Regions from separate parts of the Streptomyces sp. CA-111067 genome, predicted to be linked through region 2. Evidence: riboswitches for the same ligand, from Rfam matches in the RefSeq annotation. Region 2 holds a riboswitch; the other holds the start of a gene.
What was found. A riboswitch is a leader RNA that binds a small molecule or an ion and turns the genes downstream of it on or off. The one in region 2 is predicted to bind glycine.
Positions count from the first base shown of each region.

Region 1 (7,254 bases), 1.5 Mb from region 2:
CCAGTTCCGGCACCGGCAGCACCGTACCGACCTCGTTGTTGGCCCACATGACGGTGACCAGCGCCACAGTGTCGGGATCGCGTTCGAGCGCCGACCGCAGCGTGTCGGGCAGCACCCGGCCGTAGCCGTCGACCGCCAGCCACTCGACCTTGGCGCCCTCGTGCTCGGCGAGCCAGTGCACCGCGTCGAGGACGGCGTGGTGCTCGACGGGGCTGGCGAGGATCCGGACCCGGCGCGGGTCGTCGGCCCGGCGGGCCCAGAACAGGCCCTTCACCGCCAGGTTGTCGGACTCGGTGCCGCCGCCGGTGAAGACGATCTCGCTGGGCCGGGCGCCGAGCGCGGCGGCCAGGGTCTCCCGGGACTCCTCCACGATGCGCCGGGCCCGGCGGCCCGCGGCGTGCAGGGCGGAGGCGTTCCCGGTCACCGTGAGGTGGGCGGTCATCGCCTGGACCGCCTCCGGGAGCATGGGGGTGGTGGCGGCGTGGTCGAAGTAGGCCATGGTGCCCCGATTCTAAGGTCGGTTCCTGAGGCACTTCGCCGAGGTGGTCCGACCGCCACGTCAGCGTGGGCGGCCCAGCCCGGCCCCGGCCCGGTGGTGGCAGGCCCGCGCCCGCCCGTTCGACGGCGCTGCTGCCCGTACCGCGGCCGTCTCATGCCCGTCCGGCGCGCGGTGGCGTCCCGTGCTCGCTTCTCGGCCCTTACGGGCGTGTCACGCGTCCGGCCGTGGACGGGACGGGACCCGGGGTGCCCGCGCCAGCTGCCGGGACTGGGCCACCAGACGGTCCTTGGTGTCCCACACCTGCGCGTCCTCCTCCATCAGGCCGCCCGCGAGGTTGCGGGTGGTGACGGCGACCCGCAGCGGGCCGGGCGCCGGGTGGCAGCGCTGGTGGACGGTCAGCTCCAGGGTCGGCGTCCAGCCGCTGAGGCCCAGGTCGAACGCGGTCGGCGGCAGCGCGTCCACCGCGAGGAGCACCGACAGCGGGTCGTGGTCACGGCCGTCAGCGAGGCCGAGCCAGCCGCGCATGTCCCCGACGCCGGACGGGGCGCCGACCGCCCAGCCGGCGGTGGCCGGGTCGAGCCGCAGGTCGAGCCGGTCGAGCAGCGCGGTGGAGCCGATGATCGGGCCGCCGGCCGGCGGGTCGTTGCCGGGCACGCAGGCGTCGTAGCCGGGCATCTCCGGCGGGGTGGCGCTGGTGCGGACGTCGTCGGGCAGCGCGGTGAGGTCGCCGTAGCCGGCCAGTACGCGCAGCCGCTCGACCTCGTTGCCGTCGGCGTCGAACTGGTAGAGGGAGGCCTGCCCGGTGGACAGCGAGCGGCCGGTCCGTACGGTCTGCACGCGGATGACGGCGGGGCCCGGCAGCGAGGCGGTCAGGTAGTGCCCGGTGATCGTGATCGGGTCGTCCTGGGCGAGCTCCGCGCGGAGCGCGCGGCCGACGGCGGCGAGCAGGAACCCGCCGTTCACGGCGGAGACGATGACCCAGCCGGGCGAGAGGTCCAGGTCATACGTGCCCGGCTCGCCCGGGCGGGCCTTTACCGCGGTGTCGCGGTCGAATTCGCTGTCGCCGGGGGTCGCGCGGGTCGCTGCAAGTGCCATGAGTGAGATGTTACCCGTCAGTAGAAGCAACGTGTCCAACGTGTTCCGCCGAAGTCAACACCGCCCGCCTCCCCCCTCTTCCCGGCCCGCGGCCCGAGGCCCGCCACCGGCCGGTGGCCCGGCAACAACAGCACCAGCCCCCTCGCCCCGGCGGCCCGGCGCGCCACCGCCGTGGCTCGTCGCGCAGTTCCCCGCGCCCCTGGCGAGGACGCGCCCGCAGGGGCGCGGGGAACTGCGCCACCAGCCACCACCGGCCGGGGGCCCGACGGCGACCGCAACCACCCCACCGGACCGGAGCCCGCGGGCGCCCCCGGCATCACCAGGGGCGCGGGGAACTGCGCGACCAGCCACCACCGGCCGGGGGCCCGGCGGCGACCGCAACCACCCCACCGGGCCGGAGCCCGCGGGCGCCCCCGGCATCACCAGGGGCGCGGGGAACTGCGCCACCAGCCCCCACCGGCCGGGGGTCCGGGGGCGGCGGGAACCAGGCCGCCGGGGCGGTGGACAGTCGCGTCACCCGGGGCGCACGGGGAAAGGGCGCTACCGCGCCGGAGGCGGGCGGGTACGGTCGGGGGGTGAATGAGCGGCTGCGCGCGGTGTGCGACCTGATGATGCCTGTGGTGCGGGAGATGGCCGGGCGGCACGAGTACGACGGGCGGGTGCAGGACCTCTCGCCGGACGGCGTGCGCGCCGCGCTCGGCGCGCTCGACCGCGCCCGGCGGGACACCGGCCGGCTGACCCACAAGCACGACGAGGCCCACCTGCGCGTCTTCGAGAAGTCGCTCCGCGTCCAGTTCGGCGACCTCGAACTGCACCGCCGCGACCCCTACCAGCACCTGTCCAACCTCGAACTCGCCTGCTACGACCGCGAGTACGCCTCCCGCCGGGAGCGCGCCGCGGCCCGCCGGGAGCATCTCGCCCAGTGGCCCGACGCGGTCGCCGGCGCGCTCGCCTCCCTCGACCAGGTCGCCGCCCCCGTCGCGAGCGCCCTGCTCGGCGCCGCCCACGGCCTCGCCTTCGACCTCGACGCGGACCGCGGCCCGGTGGAGGCCGCCGCGCTGGCCGCGCACGCCCGCCTCATCCAGCACCTGGAGAGCGCCGCCCGCACCGGCGACCCCGACCCGCGGCTCGGCGGCCCCGCGCTGGCCGCCCTGATGGGCAGCGCCGAGGGCCTGAAGGTCGACCTCACCGCCCTGGCCGCCACCGCGGAGGCCGAACGCGCCCGCCTCACCGCACTCCTCACCGACTCCTGCCACGCCCTCGACCCCAGCCGCACGGTGGACGAGCTGATCCCGGAACTCCTCGCCGACCACCCGTCCGCCGACGAGGTGATCCCGGCGGCGGAGCGGCTGACCGCCGAGGTCATCGCCTTCGCCGACGAGCACGGCCTCGCCCCGTACCTGGACGGCGAGTGCCTGGTCGGCCCGGCCCCGCCGTCCCGCCGCTGGGCGATGGCCATGATGACGTGGGCGGCGCCCGGCGAGGACAGCGCGCCGTCCTGGTACCACGTCACCCCGCCGGAGCCGGAGTGGCCGGCCGAGGAGCGCGAGGAGTGGCTGACGGTCTTCAGCCGCACCAGCCTGCCCGCGATCACCGTGCACGAGGTGGCGCCCGGCCACTTCGCGCACGGCAGGGCGCTGCAACGGGTCAAGGGCCCGGTCCGCCGGATGCTGCACAGCCTGGCCTTCTGCGAGGGCTGGGCGCACCACGTGGAGGAGGTCTGCCTCGAAGAGGGCTTCCGCGCCGCCGACCCGCGGTTCGCGATCGGCGTCGCCCTGGAGGCGCTGGTCCGGGTCACCCGGCTGACCTGCGCGATCGGCCTGCACACCGGGGCGATGGACCTGGAGGAGGCCACCTCGCTGTTCGTCCGCGACGCCCACCTGAGCAGGACCGCCGCCGCCTCCGAGGCCCGCCGCGGCACGTTCGACGCCGGCTACGGCCGTTACACCTGGGGCAAGCTGGAGATCATGCGGCTGCGGGAGAAGGCGCGCCGCCGCTGGGGCGCGGACTTCTCCACCCGCCGCTTCCACACCGCGCTCCTCGAACTGGGCGCCCCGCCGCTCGGCCTGCTGGACGCGGCGCTGGACGGGCCGGGGAAGCAGCACAAGAAGTAGACCGGCACGCGCGGCGGCCGGTACGGGGCCGGGCCCGTACGCCCGTCAGCGGGCTCGTACCCCCGTCAGTACGAGCGCGACGCCTGTCCCCACGCCGCGCCGCCCCCGTACGCGTCACGGTCGAAGAACGGCTGCCCGTTCGCCCGCAGCCACAGCGCCACCGGGTCGTACCCGTCCGCCATCGCCACCGTCGAGACGGCCAGCCCCTCCGGCACCCCGCCGACGGCCTGCTGCATCATCAGCCGCACCGCTTCTACGGCCTGCGCCGTGGCCTCGTAGACCTCCACGCCGATCGCGAGATACGGCTCGCCGAGCGCCGGCTGCACCCAGGCGCGCCGCAGCGCCCGTACCGCCGTGGTGCGGTGCGCGGCCTGCGCGAGGAGCGCGTAGAACTGCGGGATCTGGAGTGACGGTTCGCCGATCTGCAACGGGCCGGCGGGCAGCAGGTCGAGGCCGCCGGCGATCCTGCGCAGGTCGGCCCACGGGACGCCGACCCCGCCGCCGGGCGCGTGCGGGTTGAGCCACAGGCCGCAGCGGTCGGGGAACAGCGTCAGCGCGATGTCCCGCCCGGAGACCACCTCGTGCTCCCTGCTCCAGCCGCTCGCGGCCATCTCGCGCGGCGAGGTGAAGCAGGGCGCGTAGCCTTGGCCGCCGATCTCCATGCTGCCGTACTGGGCGTCGGCCGAACCGGCGGCGCCCTGCCAGAGCAGCATCCACACCTGGCCCTCGGCGAGGGAGGCGAGCAGGTTCTCGTATGCGTCGAACCGGCCGGGTGCCACCTGGAGCAGCATCTGCTCCACCTGGCCGGCCGGGGCCGCACCGCCTTGCGCGCCCGCGATCACTGGGACCGTCCCTTCCCCTCGTTCGGTCTCCGGCGCACGCCGTGCGCCGCTCGCCATCAAACCAGGTCGAGCCGCCCGGGCGGAACGCCGACCGGTCCTCTCGGCGTCGCGGTTCCGGCCAGTCCGGCGGCGGTCAGCCGCGCGCGTAGAACGGCTGGACCACGTCCAGCATCCAGTCGCCGACCGGATCCTGCGCCACGTCGAGCAGGATCAGGTGCACCGCCCAGGTCAGCGGCACGGTGCCCAGCGCCCGGCCGATCGCGTCCATCGCGGCGGCCCTGTCCTCTTCCTGCCAGCGGTCCAGCTCCACCCCGACGAACAGCGCGGGCGGGTCGTCCTCCACGACGGCGAGCGCCCGGCGGGCGCTGAGGACGACCGGGGTGACGGCGAACTCGGCGGCGGCGCCGGCCAGGAAGTCCACCGGTTCCTCGTCGGGCGCGGGCTCCCACAGCCGCACCCGGCCGCCGGGCGGCGGCGGCAGCCCGCGCTCGCGGTGCGCGCCGCGGTCGGGGCGGCACAGCTCGGCGACGGCGGCGGGCGGCAGCGGCACTCCGACGGCGCCGCCGGGGTTGACCGCCATCCCGACGGTGGGCGGCAGGCCGCGGGCGAACTCGTGCACCGGCGCGATCGTGCAGGGCATGCCGTCGGCCGCCTGCCGGAACTGCTGCTCGGAGCTGAACACCGGCACGTAGCGGGCGCCGTCGAGCTCGACGGTGGGCAGATCGAGGTTGCGGGCGTCCGGCGCGCCGCCGTTCGGCAGCGGCACCCACACCCGGGAGCGGCCGAGCACTTCCAGCAGCCGGGGCCCGGCCGAGGGGTTGCCGAGGCTCGCCGTCAGCACCTCCTCCAGCTCGTTGGCCGGCCATATGAACGGTGCCGGATTCTCCATTTCCACCCTTGTCCGTCCTTGTGCCCCTGTGCGGCTGTCCTGCCGGGAAACCCTAGCGGCTGCGGGCCGGGCCGGGCACGTATCGGCCACGCGCGTGCGATGATGGCCGGACAACTTGCATAACGGCCGTTGGAGGCCGCGCGGGAGAGTTCCGGCCCTGACGGGGCCGGGCGCCGAAGGAGCAAGTCCTCCCTTGAATCTCTCAGGCACAGATACCGCGCGGGCGAGGCAGATCTGAAAAGCGGGCGGACCCGGCCAGGGCCCGCCCCACCCAAGGTGCAAACCGGCGACCCTCGGGGGTCACGGTGAACCTCTCAGGTTCCGATGACAGATGGGGAGGCCGGGGTCACCCCGACCCGGCCCGATGTCCCGCTGCCGTCCATCCCTGGGAGATTTTCCGATGAGTGACCGTCCGCCGCTACCGCACGCCGAGCAGTCCGCCGCGCCTGTTTCCCGCCGTACCGCACTCGACGCGCTGCACCGGGGCCTGGGCGCCACCATGACCGACTTCGCCGGCTGGGACATGCCGCTGCGCTACGCGAGCGAGCGCGAGGAGCACCAGGCGGTACGCACCCGGGCCGGCCTCTTCGACCTCTCGCACATGGGTGAGATCGCCGTGACGGGGCCGCAGGCCGGGCAGGCGCTGGACTACGCGCTCGTCGGCCATCTGTCGGCGCTGGCCGTCGGCCGGGCCCGTTACACGATGATCTGCGCGGCCGACGGCGGCATCCTGGACGACCTGATCGTCTACCGGCTGGCCGAGCAGGAGTTCATGGTCGTCGCCAACGCCTCCAACGCGCAGAGGGTGCTGGACGAGATCACCGCGCGGGCGGCCGGCTTCACCGGCGCGGCCGTGCGTGACGACCGGGACGCGTACGCCCTGCTCGCCGTGCAGGGCCCGGCCTCCCCCGGCATCGTCACGTCCCTCACCGACGCCGACCTCGACGGCCTGAAGTACTACGCCGGGCTGCCGGCCACCGTCGCGGGCGTGGACGCGCTGCTGGCCCGTACCGGATACACCGGCGAGGACGGCTTCGAGCTGTTCGTCGCGCCGGCCGACGCCGAGCGGCTGTGGCAGGCGCTCACCGAGGCGGGCCGGGAGGCCGGCCTGGTGCCGTGCGGGCTGTCCTGCCGTGACACCCTGCGCCTTGAGGCGGGCATGCCGCTGTACGGGCACGAGCTGACGGCCGCCGTCACGCCGTTCGACGCGGGCCTGGGCCGAGTGGTGAAGTTCGACAAGCCCGGTGACTTCGTGGGCCGGGACGCGCTGGCCGCGGCGGCCGAGAAGGCCGCGGCGCAGCCGCCGCGCAAGCTGGTCGGCCTGGTCGCCGAGGGCCGCCGGGTGCCGCGGGCGGGCTACCCGGTGACGGGCGAGGGCGGCGCGGTGATCGGCGAGGTGACCTCGGGCGCGCCCTCCCCCACGCTGGGCGCGCCGATCGCGATGGCGTACGTGGACGCGGAGTACGCGGAGCCGGACGCGGCCGGGGTCGCGGTGGACATCAGGGGCGCGCGGGAGCCGCACCGGGTGGTGGCGCTGCCGTTCTACCGGCGACAGCGCTGAGCGCTCCCCGGCGGGGCGGCCCGGGTGGCCGCGCACGCTGGGCTTTTGCTTCTCTAGGCTTCAGCTCGTCCGCGGTCCCGCGTGCGAGCGCACCCACACATCCGGGAGGATTCCGTCATGAGCATCAATCCGCAGGACCTGCGCTACAGCAAGGAGCACGAGTGGCTGTCGGCCGCAGAGGCCGGGGTCGCCACCGTGGGGATCACCTCGCACGCCGCCGACGCGCTCGGTGACGTGGTCTTCGTCCAGCTTCC
Region 1 covers NZ_CP192103.1:6,833,494-6,840,747, reverse strand. Annotated here, with positions in the region: gene ACQPW6_RS30290 (cysteine desulfurase family protein) at 1-499, opposite strand, end outside; gene ACQPW6_RS30285 (thioesterase family protein) at 710-1,594, opposite strand; gene ACQPW6_RS30280 (DUF885 family protein) at 2,170-3,708, shown strand; gene ACQPW6_RS30275 (enhanced serine sensitivity protein SseB C-terminal domain-containing protein) at 3,774-4,550, opposite strand; gene ACQPW6_RS30270 (enhanced serine sensitivity protein SseB) at 4,684-5,439, opposite strand; glycine riboswitch at 5,571-5,667, shown strand; glycine riboswitch at 5,668-5,780, shown strand; gene gcvT (glycine cleavage system aminomethyltransferase GcvT) at 5,840-7,000, shown strand; gene gcvH (glycine cleavage system protein GcvH) at 7,118-7,254, shown strand, end outside.
Region 1: it holds a riboswitch for glycine, as region 2 does, so the genes downstream of both, gcvT (glycine cleavage system aminomethyltransferase GcvT) here and gcvP (aminomethyl-transferring glycine dehydrogenase) in region 2, are expected to answer to the same signal.

Region 2 (7,254 bases):
CCTCGGCGAGCCGGTCGAGGACGCGGCCGGAAAGCCGGTGCGGGGCAATATTAACTTCAATGTTGAACTGTGCCAGCTCGGTCTGGAAATCCCGGCTCGCGATGCGCTCGAGAACCTCTTCGTTCATCATGCGCGGCAGCCCGTCGGAATCCGCGAGATTCAGCTCGATCTCCAGGCCCATGAGATTGCGCGGCCGGTCGAAACGCCCCTCCTCCAACAGCCGCTCCAGCCCCACCAGACACTGCTGGAGCTTGCGCCGGTACATGCGGCGGTCGGACAGGTCGAACCCGTTGGCAACGACCTTCTCCCCCATCGGAGCTCCTTCCCGGCGCCGCTGCCGTACCTGGCCCTCATCGGAGGATGCCCACCCAAATGATCGATAACGCCATGAGGGACCTCCGGTACCCGCTAGGCTTGATGTAGCCGCCACCGGGGAACGTTCCAGTGGCACATTCGCCCGTCACCGCACCTGCGTAAAGCTCGCGTGAATAGCACCGGCGAGATCCGGCCGTCCGCGATGAGCGGAAATGACCGCGCCCGGCTGCTTAACCTGCGGGAATGCGGTGGACACCCTCGCCAAGGAAGGCGAATTCTCGTCTTGCGCGTAATACTGGCTGCGACTAGACGAAACACGGAGTGAACACGTGTCGTATAAACTCCGCGCACAAGGCAAAGCATCCGCCCTCGCCGGACGCGCCTGAGCAGGTTCCCCGCAGGCCGATCGGCCCCCGGTCGGCGAACCCGTCCCGGACCGTCCGCGCCACCGCCCGCCCGCACCACTGTGTCTCCCAGTGAGAGGCGACATCATGCCGCTGCTTGTACCCCCAGCACCTCCACCAGCACTGGTCAGCGTCCTGGCTGCGCTCAGCTCACCGTCCGCGGTCCTCGAAGCCCGTACCCCGGCACTGCGTGCCGCCGAAGGGCCGCTGACCCCCGAACACCCGCTGCCTGTCCATGTGTTCGAACCGGCCGCCGTCCCCGGTGGCCTGCCCCAGGCGCGGCTGACCGGCTGGCGGTTCCATATCAGGTCGGGGGAACTGGTGGCCGCCGCGGGCGAGACCGTGCTGACGCCTGACGGCTGGGTGTTCTCCCGCTTCTCCGAGGGACCGTTCCTGACCTCCACCGAGCGGGCGCTGCGGCAGGCCGATCTGCTGCCGACCGCGTACCAGCCGCACCTGCTGTCGGTGCCCGGGCTCTACATGCTGGCGCTGTGGCTGCACAGCGATCCGCGGGCCGACGCGGCCACCGCGCAGCCCGATCCGCTGGATCTGCTGGTGCCGCTCGCGCCGGCGCCGCCGGGCATCACCTCGCACCGGGTGCACCGGCTGGTGGACCTCGCCTCGGTGCTGAGCGTCCGGCTGGTGCCGCCGCCGCTCGCGGGATCGCCCGCCTGACGGCAGGGCCCGGCCTTCCGGTGCCCCCGCGACCGACCGGTCGCGGGGGCACCGGCGCGTTCGGCATATGCCGGTTCCGTCATGAACATGTGAGATACGCAACCACCCGGATGTGTGACGCGTCTCCATCGATTGAGCACAGCCTCGGTGAAATACCTGCGGATCCACGCCGGTAGAGCAACACTGAGATCGGCCGCACGCATGAACGGGGGGACGGAGATGAACCACGCAGACGACGCGACCAGCCGCACCACTCACCTACCGCAGCGAAAGACACCATCGACCATGTGCACACACGTACCGCAGTGCCCTACCGCAGAGTGTTCCGACCGTGAGGCCGCCTGCACCGTGGCCCACCACCCGGAGCAGGGCTGGAGCCTGCTGTGCAACGGGGTGGTGCTCTTCGAGGACACCGGCGAACTCCTGCCGGACGGGGAGATCATCGCACCGCACCGCCCGCTCGGCACCGAGCACATCACCACCGCGGCCTGACCGCCGCACCAGCCCGCCCAGCCGGTTCCCCTGAGTCCAGCGGAACCGGCTTCGTCGCGTCCGCGCCCGGTGGGACGGGCCGCCGCCGGCCGGAAGGCGCGGCGGCCGTCGCCTCCCTCAGCTCTCGTAGGCGTCGATCGGCGGGCAGGAGCAGACCAGGTTGCGGTCGCCGAAGGCGCCGTCGATCCGCCGCACCGGCGGCCAGTACTTGTCCGCCGGGCTGAGCCCGCCGGGGAAGACCGCCTCGGCCCGGCTGTACGGGTGCTCCCAGTCGCCGCCCAGCGCGGCCGCGGTGTGCGGGGCGTTGCGCAGCGGGTTGTCGCCGGCCGGCCAGGCGCCGGAGCCGACCTGGTCGATCTCGCCGCGGATCGCGATCATCGCCTCGCAGAACCGGTCGAGTTCGGCCAGGTCCTCGCTCTCGGTGGGCTCGATCATCAGGGTGCCGGCCACCGGGAACGACATGGTCGGCGCGTGGAAGCCGTAGTCGATCAGCCGCTTGGCGATGTCGTCCACGCTGACACCGGTCTCCTTGCTCAGCGGGCGCAGGTCGATGATGCACTCGTGCGCGACCAGGCCGCCGGGCCCCGCGTAGAGCACCGGGAAGTGCGGTTCGAGCCGCTTGGCCAGGTAGTTCGCGCTGAGTACGGCCACCTGGGTGGCGCGCCGCAGCCCCTCGCCGCCCATCAGCCGGACGTAGGTCCAGGAGATCGGCAGGATGCCGGCCGAGCCCCAGGGCGCGCCCGAGACCGGGCCGACGCCGGTGGCCGGGCCCGCGGCGGGCTGGAGCGGGTGGTTCGGCAGGTACGGCGCCAGGTGCGCGCGGACCGCGACCGGGCCGACGCCGGGGCCGCCGCCGCCGTGCGGGATGCAGAAGGTCTTGTGCAGGTTCAGGTGCGACACGTCGGCGCCGAACCGGCCGGGCCTGGCAAGGCCGACCAGCGCGTTGAGGTTCGCGCCGTCGACGTAGACCTGGCCGCCCGCGTCGTGCACGGCGGCGCAGATGTCGGTGATGTTGTCCTCGAAGACGCCGTGCGTGGACGGGTAGGTCACCATCAGCACGGCGAGCTCCGCGCGGTGCTGGTCGATCTTGGCGTGCAGGTCGGCCACGTCGACGTCGCCGTCGGCGCCGGTCCTCACCACCACGACCTTCATGCCGGCCATCACCGCGCTGGCGGCGTTGGTGCCGTGCGCGGAGGACGGGATCAGGCAGACCGTGCGGCCGGTGTCGCCGTTGCTCCGGTGGTAGGCGCGCACCGCGAGCAGCCCGGCCAGTTCGCCCTGCGAGCCGGCGTTGGGCTGCAGGCTGACCTTGTCGTAGCCGGTGATCTCGGCGAGCTGGTCCTCCAGGCCGCGGATCAGCGTCAGATAGCCCTCGGCCTGCTCCACCGGCACGAAGGGGTGCAGCGCGCCGAACTCCGGCCAGGTCACCGGCTCCATCTCGGTGGTCGCGTTGAGCTTCATGGTGCACGAGCCCAGCGGGATCATGCCGCGGTCCAGCGCGTAGTCGCGGTCGGCGAGCCGCCGCAGGTAGCGCAGCATCGCCGTCTCGCTGCGGTGCTGGTGGAACACCGGGTGGGTCAGGTACTCGTCGGTGCGCAGCAGGGCGGCGGGCAGCGCGTCCTCGGTGCCGGCGTCCAGCGCGTCGAGGTCGGCGCCGCCGTCCGCGCCGAAGGCGGCCAGTACCGCCGCGACCGCGGCACGGTCGGTGGTCTCGTCGCAGGAGACGCCGACCAGGTCGGTGTCGGTGAGCCGCAGGTTGACGCCGGCCTCGCGGGCGGCGGCCACCACCTCGGCGGCCCGGCCCGGCACCCGGGCGGTCAGCGTGTCGAAGTAGTCCTCGTGCACGATCCGCACACCGGCGGCCCGCAGCCCGGCGGCCAGCACCGCGGCGTAGCGGTGGGTGCGGCGGGCGATCTGCGCGAGGCCGTCGGGGCCGTGGTAGACGGCGTACATCCCGGCCATCACGGCGAGCAGCACCTGCGCGGTGCAGATGTTGCTGGTGGCCTTCTCCCGGCGGATGTGCTGCTCGCGGGTCTGCAGCGCCAGCCGGTACGCCTTGTCGCCGTCGGCGTCCACCGACACCCCGACCAGCCGTCCGGGCAGGTTGCGGGCGTAGGACTCACGGACCGCCATGTAGCCGGCGTGCGGGCCGCCGAAGCCCATCGGCACGCCGAACCGCTGGGTGGTGCCGACCGCGATGTCGGCGCCGAGCTCGCCCGGCGAGGTCAGCAGGGTCAGCGCCAGCAGGTCGGCGGCCACCGTGACGACCGCGCCGAGCTCGTGCGCCCGCTCGACGACCGGCCGCAGGTCGCGCACCGCGCCCGAGGCACCCGGGTACTGCAGCAGGACGCCGAAGATCCCGCGCTCGGCGGCCTCGGCCGGGATGCCGTCGCTCAGGTCGGCGACGACGACCTCGACGCCGGTGGGTTCTGCCCTGGTCCTGATCACCGCGGTGGTCTGCGGGAAGGTGTCGGCGTCGACCAGGAAGACCCCGCCCTTGACCTTCCCGACCCGGCGGGACAGCGCCATCGCCTCGGCGGCGGCGGTGCTCTCGTCGAGCAGCGAGGCGCCGGAGGTGGGCAGCCCGGTGAGGTCGGCGACCACGGTCTGGAAGTTCAGCAGCGCCTCGAGCCGGCCTTGCGAGATCTCCGGCTGGTAGGGCGTGTAGGCGGTGTACCAGGCCGGGTTCTCCATGACGTTGCGCAGGATCACCGGCGGGGTGAAGGTGCCGTAGTAGCCGAGGCCGATCATCGGGGCCAGCACCTGGTTGCGGTCGGCCAGCGCGCGCAGTTCGGCCAGCGCCTCCGCCTCGGTCCGCGCGGCGGGCAGGGCGAGCGCCTGCTCGCTCCTGATCGCGCCGGGCACCGCGGCGTCGGTGAGCTCGTCCAGCGAGCCGTAGCCGATCTGGGCGAGCATCTTGGCCTGCGCCCCGGAGTCGGGGCCGATGTGGCGGCGGTCGAACGGGACGCCCGCTTCGAGGGCGGCGAGCGGGGCCCGGCGGGAATTGCGGCGGTCGTTCATCGGCGGCGGCCTCCTGGTCAGTGACGACCTTCGGGGGTGCCGCGGCGCGGGCACCCGTACGGCCTCCCCCTCTGTCATCGGAACCTGAGAGCTTCACCGCCCCGGCCGGGGCGGCTTTCACCGTCGGTGAGGACACGTACCGGAAGGCGTTTCCGGAGCGGGTCCTGCTTTCCAGAGTGACCTGCCCATGCGGTACGGATGCCTGAGAGATTCCGGGGAGGAGTTGCTCCTTCGGCGTCTCCTGGGGCGGCGTCCTCGCGCGCTCCCTGAGACTCTCCCGCATGGGGTATACAGCCGGGATCAAGCCTACCAGCGCGTCGAACGAACGGGCCGGACCGGCCGGTCGGCGCGCTGAGCGGGCCGGTTCGAGTCGACACCGGGGCGGTTGTGCCTTTGGCTGGTACTCGACAGCCGTCGTCGTTTGGTTGGAGGGACCGTGCAGACGGACATCGATCCGCGCAGCCTGATCGGCCGCCGCGCCTTCGACCGGGACGGCGCGAAGATCGGTACGGTGGACGAGGTGTATCTCGACGACGCCACCGGCGCGCCGGAGTGGGCCGCGGTACGCACCGGCCTGTTCACCCGGGACGCGTTCGTGCCGCTGGAGCCGAGCCGGCTGGTCCAGGACGAGCTGCGGGTGCCGTTCAAGAAGGCGCTGATCAGGGACGCGCCGGACTTCGGCGTCGGCCGCCATCTGTCGCCCGAGCAGGAGCTGCAGCTCTACCACCACTACGGGATGGAAGTGCCGTCCGACGGTGTGGCGCCGCCGGCGCCCGCGCCCGACCGGGACTTCGGCGAGCTGGCCGGCGGCGAGCCGCCGTCCGGGCCGCCCTCGGGATCACCGTCAGGGCCGCCTTCCGGTTCCCCGTCGGGGTCGGCCTCCGGATCGGCCAACGGCGCCGACAAGAGCTGAACCGGCACGCTCCGCCCCGGCAGAGGCCCCTCGGGCACCAGTGGCAGCGGTTCGCTGTGCGACAGCCCAGGGTCGTCCACCGGGAAGGTGCGCACCCGGCCGGGCAGCAGGTCGGAGGGCACCTCGAAGCGGACCGTGACCCGCCCGACGCCGCTGCCCTGCACCCAGCCGGCCCCGTACTCGGCGTGCTCGACGTCCTGGCCGGGCAGCCAGCGGCGGCCGGCCCGCTCGGTCACCGGCGGCGGGGCCGAGGGCAGTTCGGGCGGCGCGGGCTCGCCGTCCGCCCGCTTCTCGTTCTGCGCCTGCGCGAACAGGTCCTCCTGGGTGAAGTCCGCCAGTCCCGCCACGCCCACCCCGAGCAGCCGTACGCCGCCGGTGGTGTCGACGGACTCGGCGAGCCTGCGGGCGGTCTCCCGTACGACGCCGAGGTCGTCGGTGGGCGCGCGCAGCGTCTCGGAGCGGGTCAGGGTGGAGAAGTCGTACCGGCGGACCTTGACCACCACCGTGCGCCCCGAGCGGCCCGCGCCCTGCAACCGCTGCACGCAGCGGTCGGCCAGCCGGTCGATCTCGTACCGCACATGGGCGCGGTCGGTGAGGTCACTGTCGTAGGTGTCCTCCACCGAGATGGACTTCACGTCCCGGTCGGCGACCACCGGCCGGTTGTCGAGGCCGGCGGCCATCGTGTAGAGCGAGGCGCCGTGTGCCTTGCCCAGCAGCCGTACCAGCTCCGATTCGCCGGTCCTGGCGATCTCGCCCACGGTGAAGATGCCGGCCCTGCGCAGGTGCTCGGCGGTGGCCGGGCCGACGCCCCACAGCGTGCGTACCGGCATCGGGTCGAGCAGTGCCTGCTCGGTGCCTGGCTCGACCACCACCAGGCCGTCCGGCTTGGCCTGCTCGGAGGCGATCTTGGCGAGCAGCTTGGAGCCGGCCAGGCCCACGGAGGCGGTCAGCCCGGTGGCCGACAGGATCCGGGCGCGCAGCTCGACGGCGACGGTCCGCGGGTCGGCGCCGACGGTACCGGTGGCACCGGCGGTACCGGCCTCCAGGTCGAGGAACGCCTCGTCCAGGCTGAGCGGTTCTATCAGCGGGGAGACCTCGGCCAGCAGCGCCATCACCGTCTCGCTGATCCGCCGGTAGAGGCCGAAGCGCGGGATGAGGTAGGCGGCGTTGGGCACCAGCCTGCGGGCGTGTGCGGTGGCCATCGCGGAGTGGACGCCGTGCACGCGTGCCTCATAGGACGCGGTCGCCACGACGCCGCGGGGCCCGAGGCCGCCGACCACCACCGGCTTGCCCCGCAGGCTCGGCTTGGAGGCCTGCTCGACCGCGGCGAAGAACGCGTCCATGTCCAGGTGCAGGATCGTCGGCGCACTTCTCACGATTACCGATAGTGCCGCACAGCACCGACATAAGCCGTACATCTGTACGGCACGGCGG
Region 2 covers NZ_CP192103.1:8,370,501-8,377,754, reverse strand. Annotated here, with positions in the region: gene ACQPW6_RS36970 (glutamate--cysteine ligase) at 1-313, opposite strand, end outside; gene ACQPW6_RS36965 (hypothetical protein) at 807-1,394, shown strand; gene ACQPW6_RS36960 (DUF5999 family protein) at 1,680-1,886, shown strand; gene gcvP (aminomethyl-transferring glycine dehydrogenase) at 2,004-4,907, opposite strand; glycine riboswitch at 4,969-5,073, opposite strand; glycine riboswitch at 5,088-5,197, opposite strand; gene ACQPW6_RS36950 (PRC-barrel domain-containing protein) at 5,344-5,820, shown strand; partial or broken gene ACQPW6_RS36945 (DNA polymerase IV) at 5,847-7,196, opposite strand.